DNA from 3 places in the Lapillicoccus jejuensis genome. Region 1 is predicted to be linked to each of the others. Evidence: predicted binding sites of a transcription regulator. Region 1 holds the regulator's gene; each other region holds the start of a gene.
The links. Region 1 encodes LexA, which represses DNA repair genes until DNA is damaged. Its sites were predicted from a motif close to TCGAACANNTGTTCGA; they were not measured.
Positions count from the first base shown of each region.

Region 2: a site for LexA is predicted at 6,162-6,177, ahead of FB458_RS16870 (HNH endonuclease signature motif containing protein). Genes of this name have one in related genera too.
Region 3: a site for LexA is predicted at 4,820-4,835, ahead of FB458_RS19365 (DUF222 domain-containing protein). Genes of this name have one in related genera too.

Region 1 covers NZ_VFMN01000001.1:96,632-107,152, reverse strand. The annotation lists gene FB458_RS21515 (ComEC/Rec2 family competence protein) at 1-90, shown strand, start outside; gene FB458_RS00460 (LysR family transcriptional regulator) at 185-1,147, opposite strand; gene FB458_RS00455 (Sir2 family NAD-dependent protein deacetylase) at 1,307-2,191, shown strand; gene lexA (transcriptional repressor LexA) at 2,195-2,938, opposite strand; gene FB458_RS00445 (LysM peptidoglycan-binding domain-containing protein) at 3,203-3,598, shown strand; gene FB458_RS00440 (serine hydrolase domain-containing protein) at 3,961-5,271, shown strand; gene rhaI (L-rhamnose isomerase) at 5,211-6,410, opposite strand; gene FB458_RS00430 (sugar phosphate isomerase/epimerase family protein) at 6,412-7,269, opposite strand; gene rhaD (bifunctional rhamnulose-1-phosphate aldolase/short-chain dehydrogenase) at 7,295-9,364, opposite strand; gene FB458_RS00420 (FGGY-family carbohydrate kinase) at 9,357-10,521, opposite strand, start outside.
Region 2 covers NZ_VFMN01000001.1:3,639,786-3,650,306, forward strand. The annotation lists gene FB458_RS16835 (glycerate kinase) at 1-7, shown strand, start outside; gene allB (allantoinase AllB) at 4-1,341, shown strand; partial or broken gene FB458_RS16845 (bifunctional allantoicase/(S)-ureidoglycine aminohydrolase) at 1,421-2,266, shown strand; gene FB458_RS16850 (M20/M25/M40 family metallo-hydrolase) at 2,282-3,637, shown strand; gene FB458_RS16860 (DUF5703 family protein) at 3,749-3,934, opposite strand; gene FB458_RS21665 (hypothetical protein) at 3,976-4,479, shown strand; gene FB458_RS16870 (HNH endonuclease signature motif containing protein) at 4,514-6,154, opposite strand; gene FB458_RS16875 (aldo/keto reductase) at 6,255-7,199, opposite strand; gene FB458_RS16880 (LLM class F420-dependent oxidoreductase) at 7,273-8,322, shown strand; gene FB458_RS16885 (undecaprenyl-diphosphate phosphatase) at 8,645-9,499, shown strand; gene FB458_RS16890 (MaoC family dehydratase) at 9,572-10,030, opposite strand; gene corA (magnesium/cobalt transporter CorA) at 10,041-10,521, opposite strand, start outside.
Region 3 covers NZ_VFMN01000001.1:4,173,974-4,184,494, forward strand. The annotation lists gene FB458_RS19345 (RNB domain-containing ribonuclease) at 1-116, opposite strand, end outside; gene FB458_RS19350 (YaaA family protein) at 155-901, shown strand; gene FB458_RS19355 (SLC13 family permease) at 895-1,995, shown strand; gene FB458_RS19360 (HNH endonuclease signature motif containing protein) at 2,055-2,735, opposite strand; gene FB458_RS19365 (DUF222 domain-containing protein) at 2,834-4,789, opposite strand; gene FB458_RS19370 (O-succinylhomoserine sulfhydrylase) at 5,115-6,311, opposite strand; gene FB458_RS19375 (rhodanese-like domain-containing protein) at 6,311-6,724, opposite strand; gene FB458_RS19380 (zinc ribbon domain-containing protein) at 6,785-7,531, opposite strand; gene FB458_RS19385 (Nif3-like dinuclear metal center hexameric protein) at 7,540-8,418, opposite strand; gene FB458_RS19390 (DNA topoisomerase IB) at 8,452-9,495, opposite strand; gene FB458_RS22110 (BatC protein) at 9,611-9,901, shown strand; gene FB458_RS19400 (cupin domain-containing protein) at 9,902-10,521, shown strand, end outside.

The sequences.
Region 1 (10,521 bases):
GACGGCTTCCAGGTCCTGCGCACCGACCAGTCGGGTGACATCGCCGTCCTCGGCGACCACGGCGGGCTGCGCTACGTCACTTCCCGCTGACCCCGGCGCGACCCACACGAATCGGATTCGGTCCGCTCGGCTCGGGTCGTGACACGAGCCGAGCGGACCGAATCCGATTCGGGTGGAGCGGTTCTCAGATGTGGTAGGCGGGGGCGGGCATGAGCGACGGCACCGCGACGGGGCGGGCCCGGCGGTGCGCGGCCGCGCTCTCGTCTAGCGCCTCGAGGGTGGCCCTGACCGCGGGCACGCGCTGGAGGTCCTCGGTCGTCACCGCGGTGATGACCCGTCGCGACGCGGGCTTGAGGGGGAGGGTCGCCACCCCGTCGTGCTTGGCGGCGGCGAGGATGAGGTCGGGCACGAGCGCGACGCCGAGGCCCTCGCCGACGAGACCGAGCACGGCGACGTAGTCCTCGGTCTCGTAGGACACGGTGGGGGAGAAGCCGGACCGGCGGGCGAGGGCCAGCAGGTGACCCCGGCACCGGGGGCACCCGGCGATCCACGACTCGGAGCCGACGTCGGCCAGGTCGACCTCTCCGGTCTCGGCCAGCGGGTGGCTGCGGGGGACGGCGAGGCGGACCTCGTCCTCGAGCAGCACGGTCGAGACGAACAGGTCGAGGTCCTCGGACGCCGGCACCTCGTCCTGCTCGTAGGCGAACGTCACCGCGAGGTCGCAGTCACCCGCGCGGAGCGCGGCGAGCGCCTCGGGCGGCTCCGCCTCGCTGAAGCTCACCGACACGTCGGGGAAGCGCGACCTGACCAGCGACAGCGCCCGGGGCACGAGCGTCGCCGACGACGACGGGAACGCCATGAGCCGTACCCGGCCGGAGCGCAGTCCGGCGATCGCGGCGACCTCCTCCTCGGCCGCGTCGAGGGCGGCCAGCACGCCGACCGCGTGACGGGCGAGGACCTGGCCGGCCTCGGTGAGCCGCACCTGACGGCCGATGCGCTCGACGAGCACCGTTCCGGTGCGCTGCTCGAGCCGTCGCACCATCTGCGAGACGGCGGGCTGCGAGTAGCCCAGGGCGGTGGCCGCCCCGGTGAAGCTGCCCTCCTCGGCGATGGCGCGCATGACCCTCAGTCCGGCGGCGTCGATCATGGGCGGATTCTATAACGCCGCGTTATGCCGACGGTCCGTTCGCCACGAGATCGTCATGGAGGTAGGGATTGGGTCCGGTAGGGCCGACCCTCGTCGGGTCGGGTGCCGGGCGATACTGAGGGGGTGATCCGCCCCGCCTCCGCACGCCCCTCCTGGGTGCTGCGACCGGCGGAGGGGGGCGCGGTCGAGGGTCCGGGGTCGTTCGACGAGCTCCTCGGCCTCGTCCGGGCCGGCGAGGTCGCCGTCCTCACCGGGGCCGGGCTCAGCACCGAGTCGGGGATCCCCGACTACCGCGGCCCGGACGGCACCCGGCGCGTCATGCCGATGCAGTACGACGAGTTCAGCGGCTCCTCCGCCGCCCGCCAGCGCTACTGGGCCCGCAGCTTCATCGGCTGGCAGCGCTTCACCCGCGCGCACCCGAACGCCGGTCACCGCGCCGTCACCGCGCTCCAGCGCAGCGGCCGTCTCACCGGGATCGTCACCCAGAACGTCGACGGACTGCACCAGGAGGCCGGTGCCCACGACGTCCTCGAGCTGCACGGCACGCTCGATCGGGTCGTCTGCCTCACCTGCGGCGACCGCAGCTCCCGGGTGGCGCTGCACGAGCGGATGGCGCTGGCCAACCCCGGGTTCGCCGACCGGGTGCTCGCCGTCGCGGGGGACGCCTCGCGCGTCACCAGCCAGATCCGGCCCGACGGCGACATCGTCCTCGACGACGACCTCGTGACGACCTTCCACCTGCAGGCCTGCCTCGTCTGCGGGCGCGACACCCTCAAGCCCGACGTCGTCTTCTTCGGCGAGTCGGTCCCGAAGGAGACCGTCGCCCACGCCTTCGACACGGTCGACCGGGCCCGCGGCCTGCTGGTCCTGGGCTCGTCGCTGGCGGTGATGAGCGGCTACCGCTTCGTGCGGCGGGCCCACCGCGACGGCAAGCCGGTGGCCATCGTCACGGCCGGCCCCAGCCGCGGCGACGGCGAGGCGACCATCCGGCTCCACGGCCCCTTGGGGGAGACGCTCACAAGGCTGGCCGCCGCCGTCGCCTGAGCGTCACACCCGGCGCAGGACCGCCGTGACCTTGCCGAGGATCGTCGCGTGGTCGCCGTCGATGGGCGTGTACGCCGGGTTGTGCGGCATGAGCCACACGTGGCCGTCGGTGCGCTTGAACGTCTTGACCGTCGCCTCGTTGTCGAGCATGGCCGCGACGATGTCGCCGTTGTCCGCGGTCGGCTGCTGCCGCACGACGACCCAGTCGCCGTCGCAGATGGCCGCGTCGACCATCGAGTCGCCGACGACCTTGAGCAGGAAGAGCGACCCCTCGCCGACGATCTGCTTGGGCAGCGGGAAGACGTCCTCGACGACCTCCTCCGCGAGGATCGGACCGCCGGCGGCGATCCGCCCCACCACGGGCACGTACGACGCCGCCGGGCGCGCGTCCCCCGAGCCCGTCTCGTCCGACGGCGTCTCGAGCAGCCCCTGGCTGTCGATGATCTGCCGGGTGCCGGCGTCACCCGAGCGGTAGCCCCGCTCCTCGGGGGCGGCGTCGGGGGAGACGACCTCGATGGCGCGCGGCCGGTTCGGGTCGCGGCGCAGGTACCCCTTGCGCTCGAGGGTCGACAGCTGGTGGGCGACGCTGCTCGGGCTGGTCAGGCCCACGGCCTCGCCGATCTCGCGCAGGCTCGGCGGGTAGCCCCGACGGTCGACCGAGTTGCGGATGACCTCGAGCACACGCCGCTGACGGACCGTGAGGCCGTCGCCCTGGCCCCGCTCGGGCATCTCGTGCACCTGTGCCATCCCTGCTCCTCGGTCTCTCGTCTGCGGTGCCGGGGAGCGCGTTCCCGCAGGTCAGGGCGGGGTCACGCGGCCGGCGGGGGTGCTCTGTCGGTGGTCGGTGATGGACTCTCGTCCATGGCCAGAGACTACGACCTTCGAACGAGCGTGCCAAACACCTGTTCGACGCGTGTCTCGACTTTCTCGCACACGCGTGCTACAAATTGGACAGGCGTTCGATCGCACACCCGTTCGACCGGCCTCGTCCCCGCCCCTGAGGAGCTATCGATGAGCGCAGCAGCCGTCTGGTCCGTCGCCCCCGCCACCGACCTGGTGGGCGCCCCGTCGCGTCGCCCCGAGCTCCGGCTCGTCCCGACCGGCCGCGCCGCCCGCGCCGCGTCCGCCCCGCTGCGGATCACCCGCTTCGGCCGGCTGCTCGTCCTCGCCTCGGCCGTCACCCTGGGAGTGGTCCTGCTCGTCAGCGTGCTGGGCGCCGGGTCCGCCGCGGCGACCATCGACCACACCGTGACGGTCTCCTCGGGGCAGACGCTGTCGCAGGTCGCCGCCCACGAGCTGCCGGGCCTGCCCGTCGACGAGGGCGTCGCGCAGATTCAGCTGGCCAACGGGCTCAGCTCGCTCCAGGTGCACGCGGGGCAGCGCCTCGCCATCCCGGCCCTGCCCTGAGCACCCTCCCCCGCTGCTCGTCCACCCCTCTGCTCGACCCGACCGCCCTGCCGGCGGTTCATCCCGGGCTCCGCGACGTCCGCGCGGAGGGCCGGGTCCCGGGACCGCGTCACGACTCGACCCCGTGACACGACGTCCCTGAGGGAGACGGTGCCGCCCCGCCCACCGGGCGGCACCGTCGCTCCTCCCTCGTGATGGGGAGCCGCCTCCGCCGCGGGAGGGATCCGTCGCACTCCCTCGGTCGGTAGGAAGGGAGGTGGCGGGGTGCTCACCCGCCGTCCGTGATGGAGGGGAGAAGGACGATGACGGCGACACCCGGAGGACGGCCCGCGCGCACCTGGGGCCGGGGATGGCGTTCTGCCGTGACCGTGCTCGCGATCCTGGCGCTGGGTGTCCCGGCGGCGGCGGCCACCGCGGCGCCGACGCCTCCGGTCCCGAAGCCTGCTGTCCCCGCGAGCACCGCCACGGCGCACGACCGGCGCCCGGCCGCTCAGGCGCGTCTGCAGCAGGACCTGCAGGCGGTCGTCGACGCCGGAGCGGTCGGCGTGGTCGCAGCGAGCACGACCCGCGGCGGCGACTGGTGGAAGGGGGCCGCCGGGGTGCGGAACCCGTCGACCGGGTCGGCGGCCCAGCCGTTCGACACCGTGCGGGTCGGCAGCGTGACGAAGGCGATGGTCGCCACCCTCGCCATGCAGGAGGTGGACCGCCGGCACTGGAGCCTGTCGACGACGGTCGACGACGTCCTGCCCGGGCTGCTGGGCGCGCACGGCGACGTCACCCTGGAGGAGCTGCTGAGCCACCGCTCCGGCTTACCCGACTACCTCACGGCCCTGCTGCGCACGGCGCAGACCCCGGAGCAGGTCGAGACGGTCCTCGCGACGCGTCGTACGGACCAGCAGCTCGTCGCCGCGGCGCTGGCGGACCCGTGGTCGTTCACGCCCGGCACCTCGTTCTCCTACTCCAACACCAACTACGTCGTGGTCGGGATGATGCTCGCTGCGGCGACGCACCGCAGCGTCGGGAGCCTGCTGGCCCAACGGGTGTTCGCGCCCGCCGGGATGGGCTCCGCGCGCTTTCCGATGAACGGGCCGACGTACGACGGCGCGCACCTGTCCGACGTCGCGCTGTGGGGTGACCCGCCCGGCATCCTCGATGACCTCGGGTCGACCTCGTTCTCCTCCGCCGGCGCGGTGGTGGCCAACGCGTCCGACATCGACCGGTTCTACCGTGCGTTGATGGCAGGACGGCTCACCTCGAAGGGCTCCCTGCAGCAGATGCTCACGCCCCGGACCACCACCCCGCTGCGCTACGGACTGGGCATCTACGCCGTCGGTGACCCGTGCCCCGCGGCCGACGGGAGCCCCCAGCTGCTCTTCGGGCACGACGGCGCCACCTTCGGCACCCTCACCGTGGTCTTCACCTCCACCGACGGCACCCGGCAGGCGTCGGTGGCCTACAACGGGCGGGACTACAGCACGACGACCCCGCAGTCCGCGGTCGCCGCCAACCAGGTGCTCGTCGACGCGTTCACGGCGAGCTGCCCACGGCCCGTCACCGCCGGCGGCCAGACCGCGGGCGAACGGCCGGACGGGGTGGACGGACGACTCCTCGGTCAGGCCCCCCAGGACGCCTGGGTCCCGCCGACGCGCTCGGCGCTGACCCGCTCGAGGTAGCCGGACGCCGTGAATGCGGCCACCGGGTCCCGCGGCAGACCGCGGGCCTCGCGACGGTCCGCGAGGCGCTCCCGGACGTCGGTGCGGTAGGCGTCCATGAGGACGTCGTTCGCGCCGAGGACGTCGCCCGCCTCGTGCGCCGCCCGCAGCGCCGGCTCGTCGACGAGCAGCGCCTTGGCCAGCCCCTCCTCGACGTTGAGCACCGACCGCAGCTGCCCGCGGACCTTCGGCTCGATGTTGTGGCACTGGTCGAGCATGAAGCTGACCTCGGACGACGGCAGGTGGGCGTCCTGCTCGACGATCTCGTGGAGGATCCGGAAGAGCTGGAACGGGTCGGCCGCACCGACCATGAGGTCGTCGTCGGCGTAGAAGCGCGAGTTGAAGTCGAAGGCACCGAGCCGCTTCGCGCGCAGCAGCATCATGACGATGAACTCGATGTTCGTGCTCGGGGCGTGGTGCCCGGTGTCGAGGACGACGACGGCCTGGTCGCCGAGGGCGAGGCAGTGGGTCAGCGACGTGCCCCAGTCCGGGATGTCCATCGAGTAGAACGACGGCTCGAACAGCTTGTACTCGATGAGCAGCCGCATCCCCGGGTCGAGCAGCGCGTAGACCTGTTGCAGCGAGTCGGCCAGCCGGTCCTGGCGGGCGCGCAGCGAGTCCTGCCCGGGGTAGTTCGTGCCGTCGGGGAGCCACAGCTTGAGGTCGCGGGACCCGGTCGCCCGCATGACGTCGACGCACTGCGCGTGGTGGGCGATCGCCTTGTCCCGGACGCGCTCCTCCGGGTGGGCGAGCGACCCCAGCCGGTAGTCGTCGTCCTGGAACAGGTTGCTGTTGATCGCGCCGATGCTCACGCCCTCCTCGCGGGCGTGCGCGGCCAGGGCGTCGAACCCGCCCCGCTCGTCGGGCACGAGGTCCCACGGGATGTGCAGCGACACCCGCGGCGCCAGACCGGTGAGGCGGTGCACCTGCGCCGCGTCCGACACCTTCTCGAACGGGTCGCGCGGGACCCCCGGCGAGGAGAAGACCTTGAAGCGGGTGCCGGCGTTGCCGAAGGCCCACGACGGCAGCTCGATCGAGAACTCGTCGAGCTCGGCGAGCGGGTCGCCGCCGGTGACAGGGGCGCTGGGCTGGTCGGTCACGTCAGGCTCCGTATCCCCGGCGGATGAACTCGCGGGCGTCCACGGCCAGGGCCATGGAGTCGTCCCACGTGTCGCGCCAGATGGCGAGGTTGCTGGACAGGGTGGGGTGCACGACCCGCGAGGAGAACGACTCGAAGGTCAGCGTGCCGTCGTACCCCACCTCGTGCAGGGCGTCGAAGAACTCCTCGAAGGGCACCGAGCCGGTGCCGAGGGCGCCCCGGTGCGACTCCCCGAGGTGCACGTAGCCGAGCCGACCGGCGTCGGCGGCGGCGTGGACGGCGCCGGAGAACGACACCTCCTCGATGTTCATGTGGTAGACGTCGAGGTGCGCCACGACGTTGGGCCGGTCGACGTCGGCGATGAAGGCGAGCGTCTGCTCGGTCGTGTTGAGCACGTTGGTCTCGTAGCGGTTGCAGAACTCCAGGCCCAGCGTGATCCCGCTGGCGGCGGCCCGGTCGGCGAGCCAGGCGATCGACTCCACCGAGTGGGCGCGCCCGCGCTCGGTCACCGGGGCGTCGTACCGGCCCAGCTTGGAGAAGATCACCCCGCCGAGGTACGACGACCCGGTGTCCCGGACCAGCGACAGCACGCCGGCGAGGAACTCGCGCCCCCGGGCGACGACCTGCGGGTCGTCGCTGGAGATGTCGGTCTCGGGTGACAGCCCGAGCGAGAACGCCGAGTCGAGCCCGTTCTCCTGCAGGAGCTTCGCGGTCATCGCCGCGTCGAAGGTCTCGTCGGGCATGGTCAGCTCGATGAGGTCGTAGCCCGCCTCGCGGGTCGACTCGATGGCGGTGCGGGCCTGCTCGGGGCTCCACCCACCGACCCAGACGAGGGCGTGGACGCCGATCTTGTTGCTCATGATGATGTCTCCTGGGATGTGGTCGTCAGCGGAGGAAGGCCTGCGGGACACCGGAGTCCACCGGCACGATGAGCCCGGTGGTGACCGGGAGCTGCCCTCCGGTGAGGGCGACGACCGCCATGGCGCAGTGCTCGGGGAGCACCTCCTCCTTGAGCACGGTCCGCTGGGCGTAGTACTTGCCGAGGTCCTCCTCGGCGACGCCGTACGTCTTGGCTCGGGACGCGCCCCAGCCGCCGGAGAAGATGCCGGACCCGCGCACGACCCCGTCGGGGTTGATCCCGTTGACGCGCACGCCGAGGTCGCCGAGCTCGGCGGCGAGCAGCCGCACCATGTGCGCCTGCGCGGCCTTGGCCGAGGAGTAGGCGATGTTGTTCGGACCCGCGAAGACGGCGTTCTTGCTGCAGATGTTGACGATGTCGCCGCCCAGGCCCTGCGCCCGCAGCACCGGCTCCACCGCCTTGGCCACGACGAACGACCCGCGCGGCATGATCGCGTACTGCAGGTCCCAGTCCTCGTACGTCGTGTCGCCGAGCGATCCCGCGCGGGTGATCCCGGCGTTGTTGACGACGAGGTCGATGCCGCCGAAGGCGATGACCGCCTCGACCATCGCGGCCGCCACCGCGGCGGGCGAGCTGACGTCCATCGCCACCCCGGCCGCCTTGTCCGGCCCGCCCAGCTCGGCGGCGACGCCGGTGGCGGCGTCGGCCGACAGGTCGGCGACGACGACGGTCGCCCCGTCGTCGACGAGCGCGCGGGCGGTGGCCAGCCCGATCCCGGACGCCCCACCGGTGACGAGGGCGACCCGGCCGGCGTGCGCCTTGGGCTTCGGCCGACGCTGCAGCTTGAGCTCCTCGAGGATCCAGTACTCGACGGCGAACTTCTCCGCCTCGGGCACCGGCGCGTAGGTCGACACGCCCTCGGCGCCGCGCATGACGTTGATGGCGTTGACGTAGAACTCGCCGGCGACGCGCGCGGTCTGCTTGTCCCCGCCGAAGGAGAACATGCCGACCCCGGGCACGAGGACGATGGCTGGGGCGGCGCCCCGCATGGCGGGGGAGTCGGGCGTGGCGTGCCGCTCGTAGTAGGCGCGGTACTCCTCGCGGTACTCCGTCTCCAGCTCGGCGAGGCGGGCGACGACCTGCTCGACCGGGGCGTCCGGCGCGGTGTCGAGCAGCAGCGGGCGCACCTTGGTGCGCAGGAAGTGGTCCGGGCAGCTCGTGCCGAGGTGGACCAGGTCGTGGCACTTCTCACGAGCGAGGAAGTCCAGGACGACCTCGCTGTCGGTGAAGTGGCCGACGGCGGCCGAGTCGCGGGCGGCGACGCCACGCAGGTGCGGGAAGAGCGCGGCCGCCCGCTCGCGGCGGGCCGACGCCTCGAGCGGGGCCCGGGCCGGGTCGAGCGTACCGAACGGCTCGGCGAGCGAGCGCTCGTCGAGGTAGGCCTGCGCCTCGCGGATGATCCGCAGCGAGCGCTGCTCGACCTCGTCGCTCGTCGCCCCCCACGCGGTGAGGCCGTGCCCGCCGAGCACAGCGCCGATGACGCCCTCTCGCGCGGACAGCTCGCGCATCGCCTTGCCCAGCTCCCACCCGGGTCGCTTCCACGGGACCCACGCGACGGCCCCGCCCCAGATCTCCTCGACGAGCTTCTCGCCGTCAGCGGCGCACGCGAGGGCGATGACCGAGTCGGGGTGCAGGTGGTCGACGTGGTCGTGGTCGACGAGGCCGTGCATGGGGGTGTCGATGGAGGGCGCCGCCCCGCCGGGGCCGAACGAGCAGAACGAGAACAGCCCGACCATCTCGTCCTCGTGCTCGACGCCCCGGTAGACGCGGTCCAGGGCCACGAGCCGGTCCCGCTCGAGGACCGCGAGGCCACCGGCCTTGAGCGTGCCGAGGTCGCCGCCGGAGCCCTTGACGTAGAGCAGCTCGACGGGGTCGCCGCTGGCCGGGTTGGTCACGGTGACCTTGGCCGAGGTGTTGCCGCCGCCGTAGTTGGTCACGGCGGGGTCGGACCCGAGCCGGTTGCTGCGGGCGAGCAGGTCGCGGACCCCCTGCGGCAGCTCGTCGGCGGGGGAGGTGGTCGTGGTCTGGTCAGCCATGGCGGGCGGTCCCTTCGGCGGGGTGGGGTCGTGGGTCGTGAATGTCGGGAAGCAGTCCCAGGAAGCGGTCGTACGACGCCGCGAGGACGTCGGTCTCCCAGTCGGCGGGCTCGACGCGGTGACCGGGCGGCAGCAGCCGCGTCGCGACGGCGGGCAGGTCGGTCGCCGGGTCGAGGGCGAGCGCGGCGAGGAGGGTGGCCCCGACGGCGCTGCTCGCCCGGGGTGCGACGGTGACGGGGCCACCGGCGAGCACGGGGGCGAGCACGCCGGCGCGGACCCGGTTCCACGCGTCGCTGCGGCTGCCGCCCCCGGCCAGCACGTGGTGCCGGGTCGGCGCGCCGAGGCGGGCGAGCGTCTCCAGCCCGAGCCGCTCGACGAAGGCGACGCCCTCGAGCAGCGCTCGGTGCGCCTCGACCTCGTCGCGGGGCTCGCCGCTCCAGCGGGCGGCGAACGACGGGTCGGCGACCGGGAAGCGTTCCCCGGTGCGGGGCAGCGGGTAGCACACGACGCCGGCCGGCCCGCGCGCCGCGGCCGCCTCGTCGAGCCGGGCCAGCTCGTCCCCGCGGCGACCCGCGAGCAGGCCGCCGCCGACGTTGGACGCGCCGCCCGGCCACCACGTGCGGTCGGGGGAGTGGTGGCTGTAGACGGTCCCGTCGGGCGTGTCGACGCGCTGGTCGGTGACGGCCTTGAGGACGAGGGTGGTCCCGAGGACGCCGACCGAGTCGCCGAGCCCGACGGCGCCGGACGAGAGCTGACCGGTGCACCCGTCGGTCATCCCGCTCACGACGACGACGCCGTCGCGCAGGCCGACCCGGCGGGCCACGTCGGGCGAGACCTCGCCGAGCACGGTCGCGGGGGCGACGACGTCGGGGACCCGTCGCTCGAGCCCCAGCGCCCCGAGCGCGCTCGGCCACGCGCGGGTCACCGGGTCGAGCCCGGCCTTGAGCAGGTGCGAGGTGTCGCTCGCCACCGCTCGGCCGACGAGCGCGGCCGTCACCGTGTCGACGGCGGTGACGACCCGGGCGGCGTCGGGGTGCTCGCGCAGGGCCACCGCCATCCGGGCGAGCATGGACCCGGTGGGCAGCCCGTGCCGCGCCGCGAGGTCGGCGCCGGACAGATCGTCGTACAGGAGCGCGTCGCCGAGCGGCCGCCCGGCG
Region 2 (10,521 bases), 3.5 Mb from region 1:
CTCGTGAGCGACCTCGTCCTGCGCGCCCGCCGCGTCGTCACCCCGCGGGGGGAGCGCGCGGCCACGGTCGTCGTCGAGGACGGCCGGATCACCGCCCTCCTGCCGTACGACGCCCCGCCGCCGGACGTCGCCGGCCCGCCCGTCGAGCTCGCCGACGACGAGGTCCTGCTGCCCGGGCTGGTCGACACCCACGTCCACGTCAACGAACCCGGCCGCACCCCGTGGGAGGGCTTCACGACGGCGACCCGGGCGGCGGCGCGCGGCGGCGTCACGACGATCGTCGACATGCCGCTCAACAGCATCCCGCCCACGACCACCCTCGCCGGGCTGCGGGCCAAGCAGGAGGCGACGACCGGCCAGACCTGGGTCGACGTCGGCTTCTGGGGCGGGGCGGTCCCGGGCACCACCGCCGACCTCGGACCGCTGCACGAGGCGGGCGTGTTCGGCTTCAAGTGCTTCCTGCTGCCCTCGGGCGTGGACGAGTTCCCGCCCCTCGACGCGTCGGGGCTGGCCACCGCGCTGGCCGAGGTGGCGCAGCTCGGGTCGCTCATGGTCGTCCACGCCGAGGACCACGACGCCATCGAGCACGCGCCGGCGCCGTCCGGGCCGCAGTACGCCGGCTTCCTGCGCTCGCGCCCGCGCGACGCCGAGGACCTCGCGATCCGGCGGCTGGTCGACCTCGCGCGCGCCACCGGAGCCCGGGTCCACGTGCTGCACCTCAGCAGCAGCGACGCGCTGCCGATCGTGCGCGCCGCCAAGGCCGAGGGGCTCGCCCTCACCGCCGAGACCTGCCCGCACTACCTGACCTTCAGCGCCGAGGAGGTGCCGGCCGGGGCGACGCAGTTCAAGTGCTGCCCGCCGATCCGCGAGGCCGGCAACCGCGAGTCCCTGTGGGCCGGGCTCGCCGACGGGACGGTCGACCTCGTCGTCACCGACCACTCGCCGTGCACCCCCGACCTCAAGCACCTCGACACCGGCGACTTCGGCACCGCGTGGGGCGGGATCGCCTCGCTGCAGCTGGGGCTGGCGGCGGTGTGGACCGGCGCGCGGGCCCGCGGGCACTCGCTCACCGACGTCGTGCGGTGGATGGCGCAGGCCCCGGCGCAGCAGGCGGGTCTCCTTCGCAAGGGCGCCGTCGAGGTGGGCCGCGACGCCGACCTCGTCGTCCTCGCGCCCGACGAGACGTTCGTCGTCGACCCGGCCCGGCTCGAGCACCGCAACAAGGTGACGGCGTACGCCGGCCGCGAGCTCACCGGCGTCGTGCGCCGGACCTACCTGGCCGGCCGAGAGGTCGACCTCGACGCGCCCCCGCGCGGGCGCCTGCTGAGGAGAGGCGACTGAGATGTCCGGAGAACCTGCTACCCACGATCCTGCTTCCCTTGCTACCACTTCCAGCGCTACGACCTCCCGAGAAGCGACCTACTTCGCGCCGCGCGGTGGTCTTCCCCCGCAGACCCAGCTGACGACCGAGCGCGCCCGGTTCACGACGTCGTACGCCGTCCTGCCGGCCCGGACGATGACCGACATCGTCACGAGCCGGCTGCCGCACTGGACCGGGATGCGGATGTGGGTCCTGGCGCGGCCGCTGAGCGGCTTCGCCGAGACCTTCTCGCAGTACGTCGTCGAGGTCTCCCCGGGCGGTGGCAGCGACCGGCCCGAGCTCGACCCGGGGGCCGAGGCGGTGCTGTTCGTCGTGGACGGCGAGCTCGAGCTCACCGTCGGAGGGAGCGAGGGCGACGGCGCCGGCGGTGAGGGGGCGTCGTACGGGCTGGGGCCGGGGGGCTACGCCTTCCTGCCCCCGGGGGAGCGCTGGACGCTGCACAACCGGTCGGCGGCGACGGCGACCTTCCACTGGATCCGCAAGGCCTACGAGGCGGTCGACGGGGTGGACGCGCCGGAGGCCTTCGTCACGAACGAGCGGGACGTCGCCCCGACGCCGATGCCGGGGACGGACGCCTGGTCGACGACGCGGTTCGTCGACCCGGACGACGTGCGCCACGACCTGCACGTCAACATCGTCACGTTCGAGCCGGGCGGGGCCATCCCGTTCCCCGAGACGCACGTCATGGAGCACGGGCTCTACGTCCTCGAGGGCAAGGCCGTCTACCTGCTCAACGAGGACTGGGTCGAGGTCGAGGCGGGCGACTTCATGTGGCTGCGCGCCTTCTGCCCGCAGGCCTGCTACGCCGGGGGGCCGGGCCGGTTCCGCTACCTGCTGTACAAGGACGTGCACCGGCACGCGCACCTCGGTCGGTTCGCGCGCTGACCTAGGGTGGGGAGCATGGCCGACACGAGCACCAGCACCGGCACGTCCGACCTGCGCCCCGAGGACGAGGTGGCCCGCATCTGCGCCGACCTCATCCGCATCGACTCGAGCAACTACGGCGACGGGTCGGGGCCGGGGGAGCGCAAGGCGGCCGAGTACGTCATGGGCGAGCTGACCGAGGTCGGGCTCGACCCGGTGCTGCTCGAGAGCGAGAGCGGCCGCGCCAACGTCATGGTGCGCCTCGAGGGTGCGGACACCTCGCGCCCCGGGCTCGTCGTGCACGGCCACCTCGACGTCGTCCCCGCGAACGCCGCCGACTGGCAGGTCGACCCGTTCGGCGCCGAGGAGCGCGACGGGTGCGTGTGGGGTCGCGGCGCGGTCGACATGAAGGACATGGACGCGATGATCGTCGCCGCGATCCGCGACCTGGCGAGGACCGGGGCCAAGCCGGCGCGCACGACGACGTTCTGCTTCTTCGCCGACGAGGAGGCCGGCGGCACCAAGGGCTCGCACTGGGCGGTCGAGCAGCACCCTGAGTGGTTCGAGGGGGCCAGCGAGGCGGTCAGCGAGGTCGGCGGCTACAGCGTCACGGTGCCTCGCCGCGACGGGGCGGGCGAGCAGCGGGCGTACCTGCTGCAGACCGCCGAGAAGGGGATCGCCTGGCTGCGGCTCACCGCCCGCGGGCGCGCCGGGCACGGCTCGGTCCCCAACGACGAGAACGCCGTCGTGCGCCTGGCGGAGGCGATCGCCCGGATCAGCGCGCACCCGTGGCCGCGCCGGTACGTCGCCTCGGTGCAGGGTCTGCTCGACGGCCTGAGCGACCTCACCGGGATCACGCACGACACCGACGACGCCGCCCTGGAGCGCCTGCTCGAGGCGATCCCCGGAGCGGCCGGCTTCGTGCGGGGGACGCTGCGCGACACGGCGAACTTCACGATGCTCGACGCGGGCTACAAGCACAACGTCATCCCGCAGACCGCGTCGGCGAACCTCGACTGCCGGTTCCTGCCGGGTCACGAGGACGAGCTGATGTCGACCGTGCAGCGGCTGGCCGGCGAGTTCGTCGACGTCGAGGTGCTGCACCGCGACATCGCCCTCGAGGCGCCGTTCGAGGGGTCGCTCGTCGACGCGATGAAGGACTCGCTGCTCAGCGAGGACCCGGATGCGGCGGTGCTGCCGTACTGCCTGTCCGGCGGGACGGACAACAAGGCCCTGCAGCTGCTCGGGATCACCGGCTACGGCTTCGCGCCGCTGCGGCTGCCGGCCGACCTGCTCTTCGCGCCGATGTTCCACGGCATCGACGAGCGGGTGCCGGTGGAGTCGCTGCGCTTCGGGGCGCGGGTGCTGCGCACCTTCCTCGACCGCGCCTGACCGTCGAGCGGCGTCGGGTCGCAGGCCGGGTCGCAGGCCGGGTCGCAGGCCGGGTCGCGGGTCGGGTCGCGGGTCGGGTCGCGGGTCGGGTCGCGGGTCGGGCGGTGCGGCTCAGGCCGTGCGACGCACCCGGATGATCTTGCGGCGCAGCCAGGCCTTGCGCAGACCACCGATGTAGACGACGCTGCGCGCGAGCTCCCACTGGCCGTACTCGGCGTGCTCGCTCAGAGCACGCCGGACGTCGGAGCGCGACACGGTGCGGGGGAAGCTCAGGACGCGGTACTCGTACTCAGTCATCGTGAGACCCATTCTGTCCCACGAGCCGCTACGGTCGAGACATGACCGCCGACCCGCGTGCCGCGCTGTCCCTGCTCGTCGCTGCACTGGAGCGTCACCTGGAGGTCGCCACCTCCCGGCGTGACCCCGACGACCCGGCGGTCGTCGCCGCCGCCCTCGACCTCGCCGACGCGTTCGACGACTACGACGAGGCCCTCTTCCTCAACACCGAGGTCATGACGCCGCTCGTCGTCGACGCCGACGACGACGAGGACGACGAGGACGAAGAAGACGACGACGACGAGGACGACGACGACTTCGACGGGGACGTGGACGACGCCGCCGCCGGCGGGGTCTACTCCGGCCTCGAGGACGACGACCTCGACTACGGCGACGACGCGGACGACGACGACGACGCGGACGACGACGCTGACGACGACGACGATGACGACGCGGACGACGACGCGGATGACGACGACGACGATGACGACGACGACGCGGACGACGACGCGGACGAGGACCACCCCGGTGCCCGCCGGCCCACCTCGCCGGACCCGACTCGCTGACCGACCCCGCCGCGGCGCCCGCTCGCCCTCCTGCTCAGGTCGCCACCGACGGGTCACCTCCTGATCCGTCCCCGCCGTGGTCCGACGACACCGTGGGCCGGGACCCGTCGTCGTGCCAGCGGCCCTCGGCGATGAGGTCGAGCACGCTGGTCAGCCGGTGAGGGACGGGTGCGGGGCCCCGGCCCGGCGGGTCCCCCGAGGTCACCTCCGGGGCGTCAGGACGCACGTGCTCACGCCAGGCGTCGGCGCGGGCGAGATCGTCGTTGGTGGGCAGGTCGACCAGGCGCAGGTGCAGGACGTCGCCGCTCGGGCCGGCGTACGGAACCCCCTCGCGGTCCACGGCGTCGACGACGGCCGGCAGCGGACCGAGCCGCCGTCCGTGCGCGTCGGTGAACGTCAGAGGGTGTCGACCCCCGGTCCCGACCGGGCCCGGGGGCGAGGTCTCGCCCTGCGGTGACGCCGACATCGTCAGTGTCGGGTCACCCGACATCCTGTACTCGCCCCGGTGGTGGGCGTCGTGGTGGCGAGGACACAGGCACACCAGGCGGTCGAGATCGGTCCGTCCGCCGTCGGCCCAGTGGTCGAGGTGGTGCACCTCGAGGTGCCTGGTGGTCGAGCAGCCCGGGTACCGACAGCCGCGGTCGCGGTCCTCGACGAGCCGCCGGGTGCGGTCGGGCACGATCCGCAGCGCGCGACCGACGCTGATCGGGACCCCGTCGCGCTCGTGGACCGCCTGGGCCGTGCCGTCGCACGCGAACCGGGCCGCGAGGGAGGGCGGGATGGCTCCCCGACCGTTGACCCACGCGCCGTCGGCGGTGAGGTGCACGTAGACGCGGTAGTGCTCGCGCCGGGACCCGGAGGAGCACGAGGCCAGCGAGCGGCGGGCGAGCTCGGTCATCGCGTCGGCCAGCGTCACGCGCGGTCGTCGAAGGACCTCGTCGGTCGGCGCGGTGCCGGGCGTCGCCCCGGTCGACGCCGCGTCCTGCGGGTCCGCGCCGGTGGCCAGCCGGAACAGCGCGTCCTTGGCCTCGAGCAGCGCCTGCTCGACGAGCGCCCCGACGTCAGACGGCGCGTCGTACCGCAGGAAGAAGCGGCCGTCCGCGTGGTGCATCGCCAGCGACGGCTCGGCCGCCGCCCACGCGGGGCTCCCGACGGGGGGAGCGGTCCCGTCGGACGGACTCGGAGCGGACACCGGCTCGTCCGCCACCGGCTCCTCCGCCACCGGTTCCTCGACCGAATCGGGGGAGACGGGCTCCTCGCTGAACCGGTACCGCGAGAGCGCCCGCCGCAGCTGCGGCACCGTCGCGTGCACCGCGAGCTCGGCCGCCGCTCGCTCGTGGTGGGCGGGGACGTGCCGGGCCACGACGACGGCCTGGTCGAGCGACAGGCCGCCGTCGTCCAGCGACGTCGCCACGGTCGGCAGCTCGCCTCGGCGACGGGCGAGGGTGACGACGTCCCGGGCCCGGGACGGGGACACCCCGACACGCAGGACCAGCCAGTGCTCGGCCGAGACGACGCCGCCCCCGGCCCACCGGTCGCCCTCGAGGAGCCGGACGGTCAGCGCGACGAGGTCCGCGTGCGCCCGGTTGAGCCGACCCGCCACCTCGGCGGCCAGCACCAGCAGGTCGTCCACGGGCGGGGCAGGCAGCGGGGTGGCGAGCGCGAGGGACGACATGCGTTCATCGAACACCTGTTCGAATCAGGGCGCAACGAGCCGAGCGCCCAAGGGACCCGATGCGGCTTTCGTCCCTTTCGGCACCGGCCGCCCATGCCGGTCAGCCCGCCGCCGACACCTCGTCCAGTGCCTCGACGAGCTCCGCCGGCAGCTCGAGCTCCTCGCTCGCCAGCGACGTCCGCAGCTGGCCGACGGTCCGCGCGCCGACGACCGGCGCGACCACGCCCGGCCGGTCCCGCACCCATGCCAGGGCCACCTCGGTCGGCGTCACCTGCAGCCCGCGCGCCGCCGTCGCGACGGCGTCCGAGATCCGCATCGCCCGCTCGTCGAGGTACCGCTCGACGAACCGCGGGAACGCCGCCGACCCGGCCCGGGACCCGCTCGGCACCCCCGAGCGGTACTTCCCCGTGAGGATGCCGCGCCCCAGCGGCGACCACGGCAGCAGCCCGAACCCGAGCGACGCCGCGGCCGGCGCGAGATCCGCCTCGGGCGCGCGGTGGATGAGCGAGTACTGCACCTGGTCGGCCACCATCGGCAGCCCCTCGCGCTCGAGCAGGCTGAGCGTGCGGGCGGCCTGCCAGCCGCGGTGGTTGGACACGCCGACGTACGTCGCCCGTCCGGTCGCCACCGCGTGGGCGAGCGCCTTGACCGTCTCCTCGAGGGGCACCTCGTCGCTCCAGGTGTGCACGAGCCACAGGTCGACGTGGTCGGTACTAAGGCGGCGCAGCGAGGTGTCCAGCTGCCGCAGCAGCTCGCGCCGCGACGTGTCCCGGACCCACCCGTCGGCGCGCTCCTCGAGCCCCGACTTCGTGCACAGCACCACCTCGTCCCGGGGCACGACGTCGCCGAGGAGCGAGCCGAGCAGCTCCTCGGAGGCACCGGCGCCGTACGGGAAGGCGGTGTCGACGAGCGAGCCGCCGGCCTCGACGAACGCGGTCAGCTGGTCGCGCGCGTCCTCCGCGTCGACCGTCGAGCCCCACGTCATCGTGCCGAGCCCCAGCCGCGAAACCCGCAGACCGGACCGACCGAGAGCTCTGTGGCGCATGTCTCGCAGGCTATCCCGCACCGTCGCGGGCTCGCCCTCGTGCCCGCTCGCCGCGCCGGATAGCCTGCGGACCATGCGACTGGGAATCAACCTCGGCTACTGGGGCTCGGGCAACGACGCCGACAACGTCCTCCTCGCGCAGGAGGCCGACCGGCTGGGGTACGACGTCGCGTGGGTCGCCGAGGCCTACGGCTCGGACGCCCCCACGGTGCTCTCCTGGGTGGGGGCGAAGACCGAGCGGATCGGCCTCGGCGCCGCCGTCATGCAGATCCCCGCGCGCACGCCCGCGATGACGGCGATGACCGCCGCCACCCTCGACACCCTGTCCGGGGGCCGCTTCCACCTCGGCCTCGGCGTCTCCGGCCCGCAGGTCTCCGAGGGCTGGCACGGCGTGCCCTTCGCCTCGCCGCTCGGTCGCACCCGCGAGTACGTCGACATCGTCCGCGCGGCCCTGCGCCGCGAGACCGTCGCCTACGACGGGAGGCACTTCACGCTGCCGCTGCCCGACGGTCCGGGCAAGGCGCTCAAGCTCACGGTCCACCCCGTGCGCGAGCACATCCCCGTCTACCTCGCCTCGGTCGGCCCGAAGAACCTCGAGCTCGCCGGCGAGATCGCCGACGGGTGGCTGGCCATCTTCTTCAGCCCCGAGCACTCCGGGGAGCTCGTCGAGTCGGTCCGCACCGGTGCCCGCCGCGCCGGCAAAGGGGCCGACGGCGGCGACCCGCTGGCCGGGTTCGACATCGTGCCGACCGTCCCCGTCGTCATCGGCGACGACGTGCAGGCCTGCGCCGACCAGGTGCGGGCGTACGCCGCCCTCTACGTCGGCGGGATGGGCTCGCGCGAGAAGAACTTCTACAACCAGCTCGCGGTGCGGATGGGCTTCGAGGAGGCCGCCGCCGAGATCCAGGACCTCTACCTCGCCCGCCGGCACCGCGACGCCGCGGCCGCCGTCCCGTTCGAGTTCCTCGACGCGACCGCGCTGCTCGGGCCGAAGGAGCGCATCCGCGAGCGGGTGCAGCGGTACGCCGACGCCGGGGTCACCACCCTCACGGTGTCGAGCACGGCGCCGACCACCGACGAGCGGCTCGACGTCGTCCGCACCATGGCGGACGTCCTGTCCTGAGCACCCGTCCCCCCGGGTCCGTCGCGCGGCCCGGGGACCGCCCCGGCCGCGGGGGGAGCCGGGGCGGTCGTCCGGTGGGGGAGTCGGACGTCCACCGCCCCTGCCGCGGCGTGCCGTCCTCCCTACTGTGACGCCTGACGGCACCGACGGCGACCGCTGGGGACGCCTCAGCAGGGGCAGGAACCTGTCACGGGGTCGTCATCCCTCCTCGGCGGGTCCCTCAGCCCCGCCTCAGCGGGCGTGCGCGAGGATGGGCGCCGTCACGCGCCCCGATCCACCACCACCCCCGCCACCACCCCCCGACCGAGAGCGACCTGCTGACGTGTCCGACCTGTCCTACACCGCCGCCGTCGTCCTCGGGATCGTCGAGGGGCTGACGGAGTACCTGCCGGTCTCCTCGACCGGCCACCTCACGGTGGCCGAGAAGCTGCTCGGGCTGCAGGTCGACGACCCGGCGGTGACCGCCTACACCGCGATCATCCAGCTCGGCGCGATCGCCGCGACGGTCCTGTACTTCTTCCGCGACATCGTGCGCCTGCTCGTGGCGTGGGTGCGCGGTCTCGCCTCGGCGGAGGCCCGCCGGCACCACGACTACGCGCTGGCCTGGGCCGTCATCGTCGGGTCGGTGCCCGTCGGCGTCGTCGGTTTCCTGGGCAAGGACCTCGTGTCCGGTCCGCTGCGCAGCCTGTGGGTCGTCGCGGTGGCCCTGATCCTGTGGAGCGGCGTCATGGTCGTCGCCGAGCGGGTGCACGCCCGTCGGGCGGCGACGTCGGGGGAGCGCGGCGAGGGGGACGTCACCGTCCGTGACGGCCTGCTCATCGGCCTGGTCCAGTGCTTCTCGCTCGTCCCGGGCGTCTCGCGCTCCGGCGCGACGATCTCGGCCGGGCTGCTGCGCGGCCTCGACCGCGTCACCGCGACCCGCCTGTCGTTCTTCATGGCCATCCCCGCGCTCACCGCCGCGGGTCTGTACGAAGCCGCCTCGACCGACCTCAGCGCGCTGGGCAAGGGGCAGATGGCCGTCGGCATCGTCATCGCGTTCGTCGTCGCCCTGGCCTCGATCGCGTGGCTGCTGCGCTTCGTCGCGCACCACACCCTGACCTGGTTCGTCGGCTACCGCATCGCGGCCGGCGTCGTCATCGCCGCGCTCCTGCTCGCCGGCACGGTCACCGCGACCTGAGTCACCGCGTGCGTCCGCACCGGTGCGGCACCGGTGCCGCACCGGTGCGGACGCGGGGGATGCCCTGCGGGCTCAGCCGGCCATGACGTAGAGCACGTCGGCGACGCAGACCGGCTTGTCGCCGCCGTCGCGCTCGACGACGAAGGTGATGCTGGCCTGCGTCCCGACGGGGATGTCCTTGACGGCGGTGAGCGTCGCCGTGGCGCGCACCCGCGAGCCGACCGGCACCGGCGAGGGGAAGCGGACCTTGTCGGCGCCGTAGTTGACGCCCATCGTCAGGCCCTGGACGTCGTACACCTCCTTGGCCAGCATCGGCAGGAGGGACAGCGTGAGGTAGCCGTGCGCGATGGTGCCGCCGAACGGTCCGGCGGCGGCGCGCTCCGGGTCGACGTGGATCCACTGGTGGTCGCCGGTGGCCTCGGCGAAGGTGTCGACCTGGGGCTGGGTGACCTCGTGCCACTCGCTGGTGCCGAGCTCCTCGCCGACGGCGTCGCGGAAGGCCTGCAGGGACGGGAAGACACGGGCTGCCATGAGCCCGAACCTACAGCCAGTGCGACCGCTTGAACGCGCGGTACAGCCCGACGCAGACGGTGACCATCACGGCCAGCACGACGAAGTAGCCGTAGTAGAACTCGCGCCCGTCGACGTGGACGCTCGCCTCGAGCTCGGGGATGTACTGGAAGTTCATCCCGTAGACGCCGGCGACCATCGTCGGCACCGCGGCGATCGCGACCCACGCCGAGATCTTGCGCATGTCGTCGTTCTGCTGCACCGAGATCTGCGCGAGGTAGGCGTTGAGGATGTCGGTGAGCAGCCGGTCGTAGGACTCGACGTGGTCGTTGGTGCGCAGCAGGTGGTCCTGGACGTCGCGGAAGAACTTCAGCGTCTCCCGGTCGTCGTTCTCGACGATCGCCTTCTGCGGGTGGAAGAAGAGCCGCTCCATCGCCGACGCCAGGGGGCCGGTGGCGCGCTTGATCTCGAGCACCTCGCGCTTGAGCCGGTAGATGGCGGTCGCGTCCACG
Region 3 (10,521 bases), 4.1 Mb from region 1:
ACGTGCTGCTCGGCGCGGACGGCGGCGAAGCGGGCCACCAGCGCGGCCACGTCCTCGACGTCGACGGTCGCCGGGACCGGGGTCGTGGTGCGGTACCGCCAGACGCGCGAGGCCATGACGGCACTCTAGGTCGGCCCCACTACTGTTGCCGCTCGTGCTCGTCCTCCTGCCGCCCTCGGAGGGCAAGACCGCAGCGCGCCGGGGCAAGCCGCTCGACCTCGCGTCGCTCTCCTTCCCCGAGCTGACGGGCACCCGGTCCGCGGTCCTCGAGGCCCTCGCGCAGGTCAGCGCGCGGCCGGACGCCCTCTCGGCGCTCGGGGTGCCCCCGGGGCTGGCGGCGGAGGTCGAGCGCAACACCCGGCTCGCGACGGAGCCGACGGCCACGGCCGGCACGGTCTACAGCGGGGTCCTGTACGACGCCCTCGACCTGGCCTGCCTCGACACGGCCGCCCGCCGTCGCGCGGGTCGGTGGCTCGTCGTGGTCTCGGGGCTCTTCGGGGCGCTGCGGGTGGGCGACCGGATCCCGGCGTACCGGCTGTCGATGGCCGCCCGGCTGCCCGGGGTGGGACCGTTGGCGGGCGCGTGGCGCGAGCCCCTGGCGCAGGTGCTGCCCGCCGCGGCGGGCCGGGGCGTCGTCGTCGACTGCCGCAGCTCGACGTACGTCTCCGCGTGGACGCCGCAGGGGCCGCTGGCGCGGCGCTGGGTCGCCGTGAAGGTGCCGGGGGCGACGCACCAGGCCAAGCACATCCGCGGGCTCGTCGCCCGGCACCTGCTGGAGGCGGGTGTCGACGTACGGACGCCCGGGACACTGGCGCAGGTCGTCGGGCAGGCTTTCGACGTGCGCATGCAGGAGCCGGTCCGGGCCGGGCAGCCGTGGGTCCTCGAGGTGGGTCGGTGCTGAGCGGGGCCGAGCTGTCCGACCTCGCGGGGCGCGTCGTCCCGGTGCTCGGGTTCCTCGTCGCCATCACGGTCGTCGCCGAGATCGCCGACCTCGCCGGGGTGTTCGACGTCGCCGCGCACTGGGCGGCGCGCGCCGGGCGGGGGCGGGTGTGGGTGCTGTGGCTGCTGGTCGTCGGGCTCGCCTGCGTGGCGACCATCGTCCTCAGCCTCGACACCACGGCGGTGCTGCTGACCCCGGTCGCGGTCACCGTCGCGCGCCAGGTCGGGGTCCCGCCGCTGCCGTTCGCGATGGCGACGCTGTGGCTGGCCAACACCGGGTCGCTGCTGCTGCCCGTCTCGAACCTCACCAACCTCCTCGCCCTGCACCGGCTCGACGTCCTGGGGGTGGGGCACTCGGGGTACCTGCGCACGGCGTGGGCTCCCGCTCTGGCCGCCATCGTCGCGACGGTGCTCGTGCTCGCCGTGCGGCACCGACGCGCCCTCACCGGCCGGTACGACGCCCCGTCCGCGCCGGAGCCGCACGACCGGGTGCTGCTCGTCGTCGCGGGGGCGTGCTGCGTGCTGCTCGGGCCGGCCTTCGTCGCCGGTCTGACGCCGTGGATACCGTCGACGATCGCGGCGGTCGTGCTGGTCATCACCACGATGGTGCGGGACCGCTCGCTGCTGCGGCGGGTGTCCGTGCCCTGGAAGATGGTCATCGGGGTGAGCGTGCTGTTCCTCGTCGTGCAGCTCGCCCTCGACCACGGGCTGAAGGACCTGCTGGCCCACCTGGTCGGGACCGGGAACGGGGCCGGCGCGCTGTTCCGGGTCGGGGCCGTGGGCGCGCTCGCCGCGAACCTCGTCAACAACCTGCCGGCGTACCTGGCGCTGGAGTCGGTCTCGTCCGACACGGTGGGTCGGCTCTTCGCGCTGCTCATCGGCGTCAACGTCGGTCCCCTCGTCACGGTGTGGGCGTCGCTCGCGACGCTGCTGTGGCGGCAGCGGTGCCGGTCGGCCGGGCTGGAGGTGAAGGCGGCGTACCTCGCGCGGGAGGGTCTGCTGTGCGCGGTCGTCGCCGTCGGCGCCGCGGTCGGCGCGCTCGTCCTCGTCGCCTGAGGTCAGGGGCACGGTCGCCGAGTCCCCGTCTCCCGAGTCCCCGTCTCCCGGCTCGTGCGTCAGGCGGCGCGGTCGGTGGGTCGGTCGGGGTGGGTGTCGTAGGTGTGGCCCAGGGGTGAGGTCCAGGTGCAGGTGCCGTCGGGGTGCAGGTCGTACCGCCAGGGGGTGTGGGTCTTGAGGCGGTGGTGGCCGGTGCAGAGGGCGGCGAGGTTGGTGGCGGTGGTGGGTCCGGTCGGGTAGGGCTGGACGTGGTCGAGCTGGCAGCGGGTGGCGGTGGTGGTGCAGCCGGGGAAGCGGCAGTGGCCGTCGCGGGCGCGGACGGCGCGGGCCAGGGCGGCGCCGGGTCGGTAGGTGGTGGGGTCGTGGGTGGTCAGGGTGTCGGTGTCGGGGTGGCAGCCGTGCAGGCGCAGGCGGGTGTCGGGGTCGGCGAGGAGCCGGACGATGGCGTCGGGCAGCAGGACCCCGACGCGGGGGTGCTCGACCCCGATCACCCACGGCAGCAGCGAGGACGGATCTGCCGTCGGTGGCCGAGGGGCGGACGCCGTCGGGGGCGCCGGTGTCGCCAGGTGGTGCGGGTCGGGCTCCGTCCCCGGGGAGGTGGGACGGTCATCGACCAGCTGCAGGTGACGTCGGGCTCGGATGACGGGCATGCCGTGGACGAGGACGAGGTGCTCCTCGGGCTCCAGGAACGGGCTGTGGCGCAGCACCGCCTGGACGCGGGCGACCAGGTCGCTGCGCACGTGGTGCAGGCGGTCCGGCGCGCGGTCAGCAACGGGCTCAGCGACCAGCTCGACCGGGCAACCCCCTTTCTCGGCGACACGCTCGGCGTCCGGCTCGGTCAGGCAGTCCACACTGTCGGCGTCCGGCTCCACGAGCGGCACGGCAGCCGGATCGACCGGGCGATCCAACGGCTCGGAGACCGGCTCGGAGACCGGCTCGCAGACCGGCTCGGAGACCGGCTCAACCGGTCGATCTTCGTTCTCGATGATCGGCTCGGCGTCCGGCTCGGCGTCCGGCTCGGCGTCCGGCTCGGCGCGGCGTCCGGCTCGGCGTCCGGCTCGGCGTCCGGCTCGGCGTCCGGCTCGGCGTCCGGCTCGGCGTCCGGCTCGGCGTCCGGCTCGGCGTCCGGCTCGGCGTCCGGCTCGGCGTCCGGCTCGGCGTCCGGCTCGGCGTCCGGCTCGGCGTCCGGCTCGGCGTCCGGCTCGGCGTCCGGCTCGGCGTCCGGCTCGGCGTCCGGCTCGGCGTCCGGCTCGGCGTCCGGCTCGGCGTCCGGCTCGGCGTCCGGCTCGGCGTCCGGCTCGGCGTCCGGCTCGGCGTCCGGCTCGGCGTCCGGCTCGGCGTCCGGCTCGGCGTCCGGCTCGGCGTCCGGCTCGGCGTCCGGCTCGGCGTCCGGCTCGGCGTCCGGCTCGGCGTCCGGCTCGGCGTCCGGCTCGGCGTCCGGCTCGGCGTCCGGCTCGGCGTCCGGCTCGGCGTCCGGCTCGGCGTCCGGCTCGGCGTCCGGCTCGGCGTCCGGCTCGGCGTCCGGCTCGGCGTCCGGCTCGGCGTCCGGCTCGGCGTCCGGCTCGGCGTCCGGCTCGGCGTCCGGCTCGGCGTCCGGCTCGGCGTCCGGCTCGGCGTCCGGCTCGGCGTCCGGCTCGGCGTCCGGCTCGGCGTCCGGCTCGGCGTCCGGCTCGGCGTCCGGCTCGGCGTCCGGTTGGGCGTCCGGCTCGGCGGTGGGCCACTCCGTGAGCGGCAGTGTGAGGTCGACGGTGGTGGTGACCGTGGCCTGGCCCAGGACCAGCGCCACGAGCGCGTCGGCCCGAGCGGCTTCGACACCGCGCCGACGCGGACGGGTCCCGTCGTCCGCCTCCGCCCGCGGCCCGTCGTCTCCCACCTGGTCTCCCACCTGGTCGGGGTCGCGGAGCCGGGACGAGGCGGCGGTCTCGTCGGCGCGCAGGATCTCATCCGCCAGCGCGTCGATCACCGCCCACATCGCCAACGAGTCCTCGCTTCGCAGCACCGCCGACCACGACGACACCCCCGGCTCCAGCCCGGCCCGCACCCGCACGTGCCGGCCCTCGAGCGCCGCCGCCGTGTGCCGGCGCAGACCGTCCGGGTCGACGTCCGCGGCGACCTGAGCGACCCGCTGCCGCAGCGCCGGCGTGGCCAGGTCCGGCAGCCGCCGCCGGTAGCGCCGCTTCCCCAGCCCCGGGTGCACCGCGACCAGGTCGAACTCCCCCCGCTTGTTCACCGCGACCAGCTGCGCCTGCCCGGCCACCACCCGCGCATGGTGCCCCGACAGCCGCCCGGCCCGGGCCAACGCGAACGTCTCCGGCAACGACCCGACCAGCATCCGCGCGTCCTCGAGCACGCCCTCGGTCGCCCGGGGCGACAGCTGCAGCACCGGCAGCAACGTCGCCGCCGTGTCCTCGTGCGCGGACAGCGCTCCCCGCAGCCGCTGCGGAGCGCCGTCCAGCCCCCGCTCGCGCCGGTCCGCCGCCCACTGCTCCTCCAGCGCCTCGACCGCCTCCTCGTCCCGCCGCGCGAGCGCCTCGATCGCCGCGACCTGCGCCGCGTCGACCACCGCCGACAACCGTCGGCACAGCTCCACCACCGCCACCGCCGACAACCGTCGGCACAGCTCCACCACCGCCACCGCCTCCCCCGACGGCAGCGCCAGGAGCTCCCTGTCGCCCAACGCGCCGAGACCGGCCGCCACCGACCACGGGGATAGCGCACCGTCGGCGACGTCCTGAGCCATGGTCGAGAAGGCGGCGCGCTCGTCAGCGCACTGCTCGCGCTCCTTGCGTGTCACCGCCTCCAGCATGGTTCCTCCGTCGCTAGTTCGAACTGGTGTTCGAATTCTACGCGCTGGAGACGTTCCGGACAAGGGTGCGACGCAGCCCTGGGGACAACGCCTTCGACGGCGCGCTCACCGCCAGGCGGCCATCCGTCTGCTCGATGTGGGCCGCGAACAGCCCCACCTCAGTACAGCGATCTGCGCGCTCCGGGCGATGCGTCCGCACCGACCAGGCATCCGCACCGACCAGGCACCGGTGCCGCGTCCGTGCGGACGCAACCCACCGCGACGCGTCGTCCGTCCGCACCGACCAGGCACCGGTGCCGCGTCGGTGCGGACGTCAGACCGCGCGCAGCGCGCGCTCGAGGTCGTCGACGAGGTCCTGCGGGTCCTCCAGCCCGACGGACACCCGGATCGTCCCGTCGGTGATCCCGACGGCCGCGCGGGCCTCCGGGGACAACCGCCGGTGCGTCGTCGTCGCGGGGTGGGTGACCATCGACTTGGCGTCGCCGAGGTTGTTGGAGATGTCGATGACCTCCAGCGCGTTCATGAAGCGGAACGCCTCCGCCTTGCCGCCGTCGAGGAAGAACGTCACGACCGTCCCTCCCCCGGTCATCTGCGCCCGGGCCAGCTCGTGCTGCGGGTGAGACGGCAGCCACGGGTAGAGCACCCGCGTCACCGCCGGGTGCGCCTCGAGCGCCTCGGCCACCCGCAACGCCGCGGCGGCCTGCCGCTCGACGCGCAGCGACAGCGTCTCCAGACCCTTGACCAGGGTCCACGCGCTGAACGGCGACATCGACGGCCCGGTGTGCCGCATGAGGTTCTTCACCGGTCCCCCGACGAAGTCCGCCGGCCCGAGCACCGCCCCGCCGAGCACCCGCCCCTGGCCGTCGATGTGCTTCGTCGCCGAGTAGACGACGATGTCCGCGCCCTGCTCCATCGGCCGGCTGAACACCGGCGTCCCGAAGACGTTGTCGACGACCACCTTCGCGCCGGCCGCGTGCGCGAGCCGCGACACCGCCGCGACGTCGACGAGCTCCTGCATCGGGTTGCTCGGCGTCTCGAAGAACACCGCGGTCGTCGGCTCGGCCAGCGCCGCGCGCCACTGCTCGAGGTCGGACCCGTCGACGAGGACGGTCTCGACCCCCCAGCGCGGCAGGATCTCGTCGACGATGACGAAGCACGAGCCGAAGAGCGCCCGGGACGACACCAGTCGGTCGCCCTTCCCGAGCAGCGCCGCGAGCGCGACGAAGACCGCCGCCATCCCGGACGCCGTCGCGTAGCAGGCCTCGGCGCCCTCGAGCAGCCGCAGCCGCTCCTCGAACATCGCGACGGTCGGGTTGCCGTACCGGCTGTAGACGAACCGGTCGACCTCCTCCGTGAACGCCGCCTCGGCGTCCTCGGCGGTCGCGTAGACGAACCCGCTGGTGAGGAAGAGCGCCTCGGAGGTCTCCTCGAAGCCGCTGCGGGTCAGCCCGCCGCGCACCGCCAGCGTGTCGGGCCGCAGCCCCCGTACGGCGTCGTCGGCGCCGGCCATCAGCCCTGCCTCCAGGGCAGCCCGGCGACCTTCCAGCCCGACACGGTGCGGTGCCCGGCCGGGTCGTGCGGCCCCTCGAAGCCCTCGAGCACGTTGTACGACGCCGCGAACCCGGCCGCCGTCGCCGCCTCCGCCGCCGCGACCGACCGCACCCCGGAGCGGCACAGGAAGTAGAGCGGCGCGTCCTCGCCGACCCCGGCCGCCCGCAGCTCGTCGAGGAAGGACGGGTTCGGTGCCCCGTCCGGGAAGCGCACCCACTCGACCGTGACGACCGGCTTGCCGACGTCGCCGAGGTCGGGCAGACCGACGTACGTCCACTCGGCCCGGGTCCGGACGTCGACGAGGACGGCCTGCGGATCGGACCGGAGGGCGTCGTACGCCTCCTGCGGGGTCACGTCACCGGCGTAGCTCATGCCCTCGAGGATAGGGACGCCGTCCGGCACCCGAGACGACGAGTCCGCGCCGTGGACGCGTCAGGCCGGCAGGCCGCTCTCGGCGGTGCGGACCATGATCCGCCCGCACTCCTCGCACCGCACGACGTCGTCGGCCGCCGCCCCGGCGATCCGGTTGAGGTCGACCTGGTTGAGCTCGAGCCGACAGCCGCCGCACCGGCGCTGGGTCAGCTCGGCGGCCCCGACGCCGCCGCTGGAGCGGCGCACCTTCTCGTAGAGGGCGACGAGGTCGTCCGGCAGCTCCGGCGCGATCCCCGCCCGGCGCTCCTGCACCTGCTGCTCCTCGGCGGCCAGCGTGCCGAGGGCGGCGTCGCGCGCCTGCTCCAGCTCCGTGAGCGAGCCGGTGAGGTCGGCGCGGGACGCCTCGAGGACGGCGGCCCGCGAGGCCAGCTCCTCGGCCCGCTCCATCACCTCCAGCTCCTCGTCCTCGAGCTCGCTCTGCCGGCGGCCGAGCGACTCCAGCTCGTGCTGGAGCGCCTGCAGGTCCTTGGCGGTCCCGGTCCCGGCGTCGAGCCGCGCCTGGTTGCGGGCGGCGCGGTCGCGGACGAGTTGCACGTCGGCCTCCGCCTTCTCGACCTCGCGCTGGACGTCGCTGACGGCCGCCTTCGCCGCGGCCAGGTCGAGGTCGAGGTCCTCCCCCTTGGCCTTCAGCAGGGCGATGTCCTTCAGCTGCGGCAGGGTCGCCCGGGCGTGCGCGATCTGGTCGAGCCGGGTGTCGACGGCCTGCAGGTCGAGCAGCCTGCGCTGGAGGGCGGGGTCGGCCTTCACACCGGTCCTTACGTGTCGAGTGCGGCGTCGTCGCAGGCCGCGTTGGCCCCGACGACGAAGGTCCACGGCTCGGTCCGCAGGCGGGAGACGTGGGTCTCGACCCTATCCCCCAGCTCGGCCCGCAGCTGCCGCTCCGCCTGCTCCAGCCACACCGACTCGCTGGCCCAGTGGCCGGCGTCGACGAGGAACGGCCGGCCGCCGCGGGTCTGCTCGCGCTCCTCCAGCACCGGGTGGTGACGCAGGTCGGCGGTGACGTAGACGTCGGCCCCACTGCGTCGCACCACCTCGAAGCGGTCGTCGCCCGACCCGCCGACGACGGCGACCCGCCGTACCTCGGCGTCCGGGTCACCGCTGACCCGTAGCCCGCCGACCGTCGCCGGCAGCGCCGCCGCGAGCGCCTCGACGAAGGCCCGGAGCGTCACGGGGGAGGCCAGCTCGCCGACGCGTCCCAGCACGAGCGGCTCGCGCTCGGTCCACGGCTCGAGCGGCTGCGGGTCGAGCACCCCGCACGCCCGGGCCAGGGCGTCGCAGACCCCCGGCTCGGCGACGTCGGCGCTCGTGTGGGCGCAGTAGAGCGCGAGGTCGCCGACGACCGCCCGGGTCACCGTCTCCCCCTTCGCGCTCGCGGTGGCGACCGAGTGGATCCCGCGCAGCAGCAACGGGTGGTGGGTCAGCAGCAGGTCGGCGCCGGCCTCGACGGCCTCGGCCACGACGGCCAGCGTCGGGTCGACGGCGAGGTGCACCCGGCGCACCGGCTGGGCCAGGTCGCCGGTCACGAGCCCGACGGCGTCCCACGACTGCGCGGTCGACGGCGGCCACAGCCGCTCGACGACCTCCACGACCTCACCGAGGGTGTACGCCGCCCCGTCGGCCCCTGTCCCGTTCACGTCTCCGACCCTGCCACACCGGACCGACAGCGCTCAGCGCACGCCCCGCTCGAGCAGCCGCAGCACCGACCGCTCGAGCGCCGACCGCCCCCGGGTCGCCGCGAGCTCGCCCCGCTCGAGCCGGGCGATGTCGGCCTTGGTGAGGTTGCGCCGTAGGGCCGCCTGGATGGTCCGGCCGACGGCGAAGGCGTCGAGCACCCCGGGGTCGACGTACGACGCCCGGGCGACGGACACGGTGTTGCCGAGGTGCTCGGCGACCATGGCGATCGCCTCGCGCTCGGCCTTGCGGCGCTCCCGCTCCGAGACCGGCGGCGGCGTGACCCGGGCGAGGGCGGCGGCCGCGGTCACCGTGGCCGCCCAGGTCCGCAGGTCCTTGACGGTGAAGTCCTCGCCCGCGAGCCGCTTGAAGCCCTCGTTGATGTCGGAGCCGTGCAGGTCGTGCCAGCCGCCGGCGTCCTCCCACCGCATGAGGTGCTCGCCCGGCTGCTGCTTGCGCTTGAGCGAGCGCACCAGTGCGGCGAGCGGTGGGTCGGTGAGGTCGGCCTCGCGGTGCTGGCCCGACTTGGCCGGGTAGGAGAACCGGACGACCTCGCCGGACACCCGCACGTGCTCGGGCAGCAGCGTCGCGATGCCGTGCGAGCCGTTGGTCTCCTCGTACTCCTCCCCACCGGTGCGGAACATCCCGGCGTCGAGCATCCGCAGCGCCCCCGCGACGACGCGCTGCTTGGTCAGCCCGCGCCCGCGCAGGTCGCGGGTCACCGACGCCCGCACCTCGGGCAGCTCGCGGGCGAGGCGCCGTACCCGCTCGTGCTTGGCCTGGTCGCGCTGCTCGCGCCAGGCCTGGTGGTAGAGGTACTGCCGCCGGCCCTTGACGTCCGTCCCCACGGCCTGGATGTGGCCGTTGGGGTGCGGGCTGATCCACACCTCCTGCCAGGCGGGCGGCACGACGAGCGCGCTGATGCGCTCCTTGGTCGCCGGGTCGACGAGGGTGCCGTCGACGCCGACGTACGAGAAGCCCTTGCCGCGCCGCACGCGAGAGATGCCCGGTCCGTGGGGGTCGCTGCGCCGCAGTCGCATGCCCGCGTCCTACCCCGCGCGGAGCGGACGGGAAACGCCGCGTGGGGAACCCACCGGCTGGGTACGGGCGGGTCGGCACACCCGTGCCGCCACTTCGATGACGAGGAGAGCCGCGATGACCGACATCACCGACCCGATGGACGAAGGCACCGCCGACGGCGGGGCGAACCCGGCCGGCCACGACGGCGGCGCCGACGGCGGCGCGGGCGAGGGCACCGCGGACGGCGGGGCGAACCCGGCCGGCCACGACGGCGGCGCCGACGGCGGCGCGGGCGAGGGCACCGCGGACGGCGGGGCCAACCCGGCCGGCCACGACGGCGGCGCCGACGGCGGCGCGGGCGAGGGCACCGCGGACGGCGGGGCCAACCCGGCCGGCCACGACGGCGGCGCCGACGGCGGCGCCTGAGTGTCCGCTCCCACGAGCACCGGGGTGTCCGTCCGTCAGGGCGGGCACCCCGCGCTCGAGCGCCTGCTGTCGGTGCCCGTCGACGAGTTCGCGACCCGCTGCTGGGGTCGCGAGCCGCTGCTGTCCACGGCGGCCGAGCGCGGCGCCGCGGGGCGGGGCGACACCTTCCTCGACCTGCTCAGCCCCGCTGCGGTCGACGAGCTGGTCTCGCAGCGCGGGCTGCGCACCCCGTTCCTGAGGGTCGCGCGGGGCGGGACGACGTACGCCGACCGGCAGTTCACCGACGGCGGCGGCGTGGGCGCCGCGATCGCCGACCAGGTCAGCGACGACAAGCTGCTCCACCTCTTCGCCGAGGGCGCGACCCTCGTCCTGCAGGGCCTGCACCGCTCCTGGCCCGCCGTCACCGCCTTCTCCCAGCAGCTGGCCGAGGACCTCGGCCACCCGGTGCAGGCCAACGCGTACGTCACCCCGCCGCAGAGCACGGGGTTCAGCGACCACTACGACGTCCACGACGTCTTCGTCCTGCAGGTGTCGGGCGAGAAGCGCTGGCGCATCCACGCGCCCGTGCACCCGCTCCCCCACCGCGACGAGCCGTGGACCGACCACAAGGCCGCCGTCGA